2 linked regions of the Catenulispora sp. GP43 genome follow. The protein of the gene in region 1 interacts with the protein of each later gene in a pairwise test. Links are inferred from orthologs where the notes say so. Each region holds a gene or a part of one and is shown in the gene's direction. Other genes may lie near its edges. The genes, in order: paaC and ABH926_RS32955.

The links.
Region 2: the proteins of paaC (region 1) and ABH926_RS32955 interact in binary tests that used the Escherichia coli proteins (3 or more experiments, as listed by UniProt). The link is inferred for Catenulispora sp. GP43 from one-to-one orthologs.

The regions. Positions count from the first base shown.
Region 1 is NZ_JBGCCT010000009.1:215,739-219,047, reverse strand. What follows is about bases 121-3,120. They hold paaC (1,2-phenylacetyl-CoA epoxidase subunit PaaC), read left to right. Parts: upstream 121-1,227; coding sequence 1,228-2,013; downstream 2,014-3,120. Other genes in these bases: ABH926_RS20340 (2Fe-2S iron-sulfur cluster-binding protein), read left to right, coding at 2,627-3,120; paaD (1,2-phenylacetyl-CoA epoxidase subunit PaaD), read left to right, coding at 2,062-2,586; paaB (1,2-phenylacetyl-CoA epoxidase subunit PaaB), read left to right, coding at 947-1,231; paaA (1,2-phenylacetyl-CoA epoxidase subunit PaaA), read left to right, coding at 121-950. Outside these bases: more of paaA, read left to right, coding at 1-120; more of ABH926_RS20340, read left to right, coding at 3,121-3,309. UniProt on the Escherichia coli protein: Component of 1,2-phenylacetyl-CoA epoxidase multicomponent enzyme system which catalyzes the reduction of phenylacetyl-CoA (PA-CoA) to form 1,2-epoxyphenylacetyl-CoA. The subunit C may be essential for structural integrity of the alpha subunit.
Region 2 is NZ_JBGCCT010000019.1:137,931-141,238, reverse strand. Bases 281-3,279 are described here. They hold ABH926_RS32955 (response regulator), read left to right. Parts: upstream 281-1,421; coding sequence 1,422-2,138; downstream 2,139-3,279. Other genes in these bases: ABH926_RS32945 (FdhF/YdeP family oxidoreductase), read right to left, coding at 3,168-3,279; ABH926_RS32950 (RNA polymerase-binding protein RbpA), read left to right, coding at 2,609-2,944; ABH926_RS32960 (ATP-binding protein), read left to right, coding at 281-1,425. Outside these bases: more of ABH926_RS32960, read left to right, coding at 1-280; more of ABH926_RS32945, read right to left, coding at 3,280-3,308. UniProt on the Escherichia coli protein: Member of the two-component regulatory system DpiA/DpiB, which is essential for expression of citrate-specific fermentation genes and genes involved in plasmid inheritance.

The DNA.
Region 1 (3,309 bases):
CAGCCGCCCCGGAGCTGCAGGAGCGCTTCGACGGGCTGATCGCCGCCGATGAGCGGATCGAGCCGCGGGACTGGATGCCCGAGGCGTACCGCAAGACGCTCGTGCGCCAGATCGCGCAGCACGCGCACTCCGAGATCATCGGGATGCAGCCGGAGGGCAACTGGATCACCCGGGCCCCCTCGCTGCGGCGCAAGGCGATCCTGCTGGCGAAGGTGCAGGACGAGGCCGGGCACGGCCTCTACCTCTACGCGGCCGCCGAGACCCTCGGCGTGGACCGCGCCGACCTGCTCGACGCGCTGCACAACGGCCGCCAGAAGTACTCCTCGATCTTCAACTACCCCACCCTGACCTGGGCCGACATCGGCGCCATCGGCTGGCTGGTGGACGGCGCGGCGATCATCAACCAGATCCCGCTCCAGCGCTGCTCCTACGGCCCCTACGCGCGGGCCATGGTGCGCATCTGCAAGGAGGAGTCCTTCCACCAGCGCCAGGGCTTCGAACTCCTGTACGACCTCGCGCACGGCACGCCCGAGCAGCACGCGATGGCCCAGGACGCGCTGGACCGCTGGTGGTGGCCGTCGCTGATGATGTTCGGCCCGCCGGACGCCGAGTCCTCGCACTCCGCGCAGTCCATGGCCTGGCGCATCAAGCGGCACTCCAACGACGAGCTGCGCCAGCGCTTCGTCGACATCAGCGTCCCGCAGGCCGAGGCCCTGGGCCTGACCATCCCGGACCCGGACCTGCGGTGGAACGAGGAGCGCGGGCACCACGACTTCGGCGTGATCGACTGGACGGAGTTCCAGGAGATCCTCGCCGGCAACGGACCGTGCAACCGGCAGCGCGTCGCGACGCGGGTGCAGGCGCACGAGGACGGCGAATGGGTACGGCAGGCGGCGTTGGCATACGCGGCCAAGCACAGTGACGGCGAGAGGGATGTGGCGGCGGCATGAGTAGCGGTCTGCCTCTGTGGGAGGTCTTCATCCGCGGGCGGCGTGGGCTGTCGCATCAGCACGTCGGGAGCGTGCACGCCTCGGACGCGGAGATGGCGCTGCGCAATGCGCGGGATCTCTATACGCGGCGCGGCGAAGGCGTCTCCATCTGGGTCGTCCCGGCCGCCGCGGTCTCCGCGTCCTCCCCGGATGAGAAGGAGCCGTTCTTCGACCCGGCCGCGGACAAGGTGTACCGGCATCCGACGTTCTACCGGATCCCGGAAGGTGTGAAGAACCTGTGACCGCCACTACGGGATCCACTACTGCGGAATCCACTCCGCTGGTCGCGCAGTACGCGCTCCAGTTGGGCGACGACGCGCTGATCCTGTCGCACCGGCTGTCGGAGTGGTGCTCGCACTCGCCGGAGCTGGAGGAGGACGTCGCGCTGGCGAACCTCGCCCTGGACCTGCTGGGCCAGGCGCGAACGCTGCTGACGTACGCCGGTTCGCTGGAGGGTGCCGGACGCTCCGAGGACGACCTGGCGTTCCTGCGCACGGAGCGGGAGTTCCGCAACGTGCTGCTGGTGGAGCAGCCCAACGGGGACTTCGCAGTGACGATCGCACGGCAGCTGTACTTCGCGACGTACCAGAGCGAGCTGTACACGGCGCTGTGCGACTCCACGGACCCGGAGCTGGCCGCGCTCGCCGCGAAGGCGGTGAAGGAGGTCGCGTACCACCGGGACCACGCGGTGCAGTGGACGCTGCGCCTCGGGGACGGCACCGAGGAGAGCCACCGCCGCATGCAGGCGGCGCTGGAGCTGCTGTGGCCGTACACGGCGGAGCTGTTCGCGCCGGACCCGGTGGTGGCGGCCCTGGCGGAGAGCGGTGTCGCGGTGGACCCGCGGACGCTGCGGCCCGCCTGGGAGGCGGCGGTGGCCGGCGTGGTCGAGGCCGCGACGCTGGCGATGCCGGCCGACGGCTGGCAGCCGCGCGGCGGGCGCGAGGGGCGGCACAGCGAGGGGTTCGGGTTGCTGCTGGGAGAGATGCAGGCGCTGCACCGGCAGTATCCCGGGGCGAGCTGGTAGCAGCACAGAGCAGCAGACGGCGACAGGAGCGAGGCGGAGGTGGTGACGATGGCGGTCGAGGAGCACGTGGCGCTCGACCTGGCGGAGCTGGAAGCCGCCGCGTCCGCGGTCCCGGACCCGGAGCTGCCGGTGGTGACCCTCGGCGACCTGGGCATCGTCCGGGGCGTGGCGCTGGCCGACGACGGTGCCGTCGAAGTCAGCCTCACCCCGACCTTCGTCGGCTGTCCCGCGACCGAGGCCATCGCCGCGGACGTGCGCGCGGCCGTCGGGGCCCGCGTGCCGGATGCCGAAGTGCGTACCCGCACGGTCATGTCGCCCCCCTGGACCACCGACTGGATCAGCGCGGACGGCCGCCGCAAGCTCGCCGAGCACGGCATCGCCCCGCCGACCGGTCAGGCCCGGCACACCGGTCCGGTCGCGGTGACCATCGGCCGGGCGCCCGCGGTGCGGAGCTGCCCCCGCTGCGGCAGCACCGAGACGCGCGAGCTCAGCGCGTTCGGCAGCACGCCGTGTCAGTCCCTGCGCGCCTGCCGGGCGTGCGGGGAGCCCTTCGGGGCGATGAAGTCCCTTTGATCGAGTCCCTTCTCGAGTCCCTTGTGAGAGTGCTGTGACCATGCTTCCTGTCGTCGGGTTGGACCGGCTCACTGATGACGCCGTGCGTGTCGTGTTCGGCGTGCCGTCCGGGGAGCGGGAGGCGTACCGCTTCGCGCCGGGGCAGCATGTGACGGTGCGGCTGGAGCTCGACGGGGTCGAGGCCCGGCGGGCCTATTCGCTGTGCGCCGCGCCGTACGGCGAGGGCGAGGCGCGGCTGAGCATCGCGGTCAAGGAGCTCGGGCCGGGCGGGTTCGGGGAGGTCGCGGCGCGCAAGCTGGGCGTCGGGGACCTCGTCGACGTGCTGGTGCCGGCCGGGCGGTTCGTCCTGCAGGAGGGGCCCGAGCACGTCGGCATCGTCGCCGGGAGCGGGGTGACGCCGGTCCTGGCCATGGCCGAGGTCGCGTTGGCCCGCGGGGATCGCTTCACGCTGATCTACGGCAATCGGACCGCCGCCTCCGTCATGTTCCTGGAAGAGCTGGCCGACCTCAAGGACCGCTACGCCGAACGGCTGATGGTGCTGCACGTGCTCTCGCGCGAGCCGCGCGAGGCGCCGCTGCTGACCGGGCGGATCGACGCCGAGCGGCTGCCGGAGCTGCTCGCCGCCGCGGCGCCGGGGCCGGACGCGCACTACTACCTCTGCGGGCCGATGGCGATGGTCGACACCGCGAAGCAGGTGCTGGCCGAGCGCGGCGTGGGCCGCGG
Region 2 (3,308 bases), on another replicon or contig:
GGCACGCTGCAGGACATCGCCCATCGGCTGCAGCTCGACACCGGGTCCGACTACGTCGTCATCGTCGACAAGTCCGGGATCCGGCACACCCACCCGGACGTCGGCCTGAGAGGCAAGCCGATCGACGAGCCGCTGGTCACCCGGCCCAACGTGCGCATCGACCACGGGGCCGTGGGCACCTCGGTGAACGGCCGGGTGCCGCTGTACGGGCCGCTGGGCGACCAGGTCGGCGAGGTCTCGGTGGGCCGCAGGGTGGCCTCGGTGACCGCGATCTTCGTCGGCCAGCTCCCGGTGTACGCGGCCTGGTTCGGCGCCGCGCTCGGTGTCGGCGCCCTGGCCTCCTACGCCCTGGCCCACCGCCTGAAGCGCCGCACCTTCGGCCTGGAGCTCGACGAGATCGCCAAGCTGCTCCAGGAGCGTGAGGCGGTGCTGCACGGCATCCGCGAGGGCATGATCGCCTTCGACCGGGCCGGCCGGGTCACCATGGTCAACGACGAGGCGCGGCGGCTGCTGGGCCTGCCGATGTTCGGCGGCATCGGCGGCCACCTGGAGGACGTGGTCCCGGCCGGCCGGCTGCAGGACCTGCTCTCCGGCGAGATCGAGGGCAAGGACCAGGTGGTGCTCACCGACGAGTACTGCCTGACCGTGAACCGGATGCCGGTGCGGCTGGCCGGCAAGCCGCACGGCGCGGTGGTGACGCTGCGGGACCGCACCGAGCTGTCCGGGCTGCTGCGCGAGCTGGACAGCGTCACCAGCCTCACCGACGCGCTGCGGGCCCAGCAGCACGAGTTCTCCAACCGCATGCACACCGTCGCCGGCCTGCTGGAGCTCGGCGAGTCCGACGAGGCGCTGCAGTACCTGACCGACCTGTCCGGCGCCGAGTCGGCCTTCGCCGAGTCGGTGCGCTCACGGATCGCGCCGACGGTGCTGGTCGGGCTGATCCTGGCCAAGGCCGCGGTCGCCGGCGAGCGCGGGGTCGATCTGGAGCTGGCCGAGGACACCTGGCTCGGCGACACCCCGGACAAGGTGCAGGCGCTGACCACGGTGCTGGGCAACCTGATCGACAACGCCTTCGACGCGGTGTCCGGGCCCGGAGTGGATCCGGGCAAGCCCGGCCGGGTCCTGGTCTCGATCGTCGAGGACGACGACGGCGTCACGGTCCGGGTCGCCGACAACGGCCCCGGCATCCCGGCCGGTGCCGCCGAGCACGTCTTCACCGACGGCTTCACCACCAAGCCGGCTACGGGATCGATGCGAAGAGGTCTCGGTTTGGCCCTGGTCCACCGTCTGGTGCAGCGGCTCGGCGGTAGCATCGCGGCGACCGAGGGGCCCGGCGCGGTGTTCACCGTGCGGCTGCCCAAGGCCGCCGGGGACCGGGACGCCGACCCGCTGCTGAGCGCCGGAGGAGGCACGAGATCACGATGAGCGCCGCCGCCACCGTCCTGGTCGTCGACGACGACTACCGGGTCGCCAAAATCCACGCCGCCTACGTCGAGCGCACCCCGGGCTTCACGGTCTGCGGCCAGGCGCACTCCGCGGCCCAGGCCCTGGACCTGGTCGCCGCCCTGCGCCCCGATCTGGTCCTGATGGACGTCTACCTGCCCGACGGCGACGGCCTGGCCGTGATCCGCAAGCTGCTGGAGGCGCCGGAGTCGGCGGCGTCCGGCCCGCACCCGGACTTCGTGGTGATCACCGCGGCCCGCGACGTGAACACCGTCCGCACCGCGATGCAGCTCGGCGCGGTGCACTACCTGGTGAAGCCGTTCGGCTACCCGGCGATGGCCGAGAAGCTGACCTCCTACCTGGACCTGCGCCGCCGGATGCGGAGCATGGACGACGCCGACGCGGACGCCGACCAGGCGGACGTGGACGAGCTGTTCGGCCTGCTGCGCGGCCAGCCGGCGCTGCCGGCCCTGCCGGCCAAGGGGCACTCGGCGCCGACGCTGGAGCTGGTGCGCACCGCGGTGCGGGCCGCCGGCGGGGACGTCTCGGCCTCGGAGGTGGCCGAGCGGGTCGGGATCTCGCGGCCGACGGCGCAGCGGTATCTCAGCTATCTGACACGGCACGGGGTGGTGCGGCTGCAGCTGCGGTACGGGGCCACGGGGCGGCCGGAGCACCGGTACTCCGCGCTGGGGTGAGGGCAGGCGCGGAGACAGGCCGGTCGGGCCGCGTCGGTCTCGCTCGGGGCCGGCCGGGCTCGGCTTAGGTCCGGTGCCGGATGGGCTGAATGCCGCACAGCGCGAAGTCAGCGAGCCCCAGGGCGTCTATAACGATTCGGCTGCCCGCGGCACCGGCCACCGCTCGCACACAGTGGCCGCATATGCGTCAGGCGTGGCCGCAATCCCTTGCCCGCCTTCGGATTCCGCATCGCCGACGACGCCGCCCGCACCCGCCCCCACCACGGCCGGCAGTCGCGCTTCGATAACGAAACCCTGACTTCCGCCCCTATTTGTCCGTTTATCGCAGCGCCAAGGCGGCGATTTCCGGCTGGTCCTGCTGAATCGTGCATCAGCACATGCCTACACTGTCTGCACCGCATCTCCACAGGCGCTCGGGCACCTGCGGGGGCAGCGGGGCGTGTAGATCGGAACCCAAGGGAGACCAGACAGTGGCAAGTGGAAACGCGATCCGAGGCAGCCGCGTCGGTGCGGGACCGATGGGGGAGGCCGAGCGCGGCGATGCCGCGCCTCGGGTGTTCGTCTCTTTCTGGTGCGTGAACAAGCACGAGACCAAGCCCTCCTTCGCCAGCGACGCGCAGATCCCCGACACCTGGGACTGCCCCCGCTGCGGCTTCCCCGCCGGCCCGGACAAGGACAACCCCCCGGCGCGCTCACGCACCGAGCCCTACAAGACCCACCTGGCCTACGTCCGCGAGCGCCGCTCCGCCGAGGACGGCGACCAGATCCTGGCCGAGGCGCTGGCCAAGCTGCGCGGCCAGATCTGAGGACCGCCGCTTCGCGGACCCGTGCGAACCCCCGCGACACCGCTCGGCCGGGCCCCACTCGGCTGTCGGGCGGTCACCGCGGGCGGTGACGCCGGGCCCGCGACCGCCCTGAGGCGGTAGAGCGGTAGAGCGGTCGCGCGGTGCGCGGTAGAGGTACCCGGCGCCCGGAAGGGCGTCTTCGCCCCGCCTCCCCGACAGGGAGACGGGGCTTCAGTCATACCGGCTACGGCCGCGCCGCCTCCAACCGCACCACGATCGCCTTCGACGTCGGCGTATTGCTCACCTCAGCCGTCGAATCCAACGGCACCAACACATTCGTCTCCGGGAAGTACGCCGCCGCGCACCCCCGCGCCGTGTCATAGGC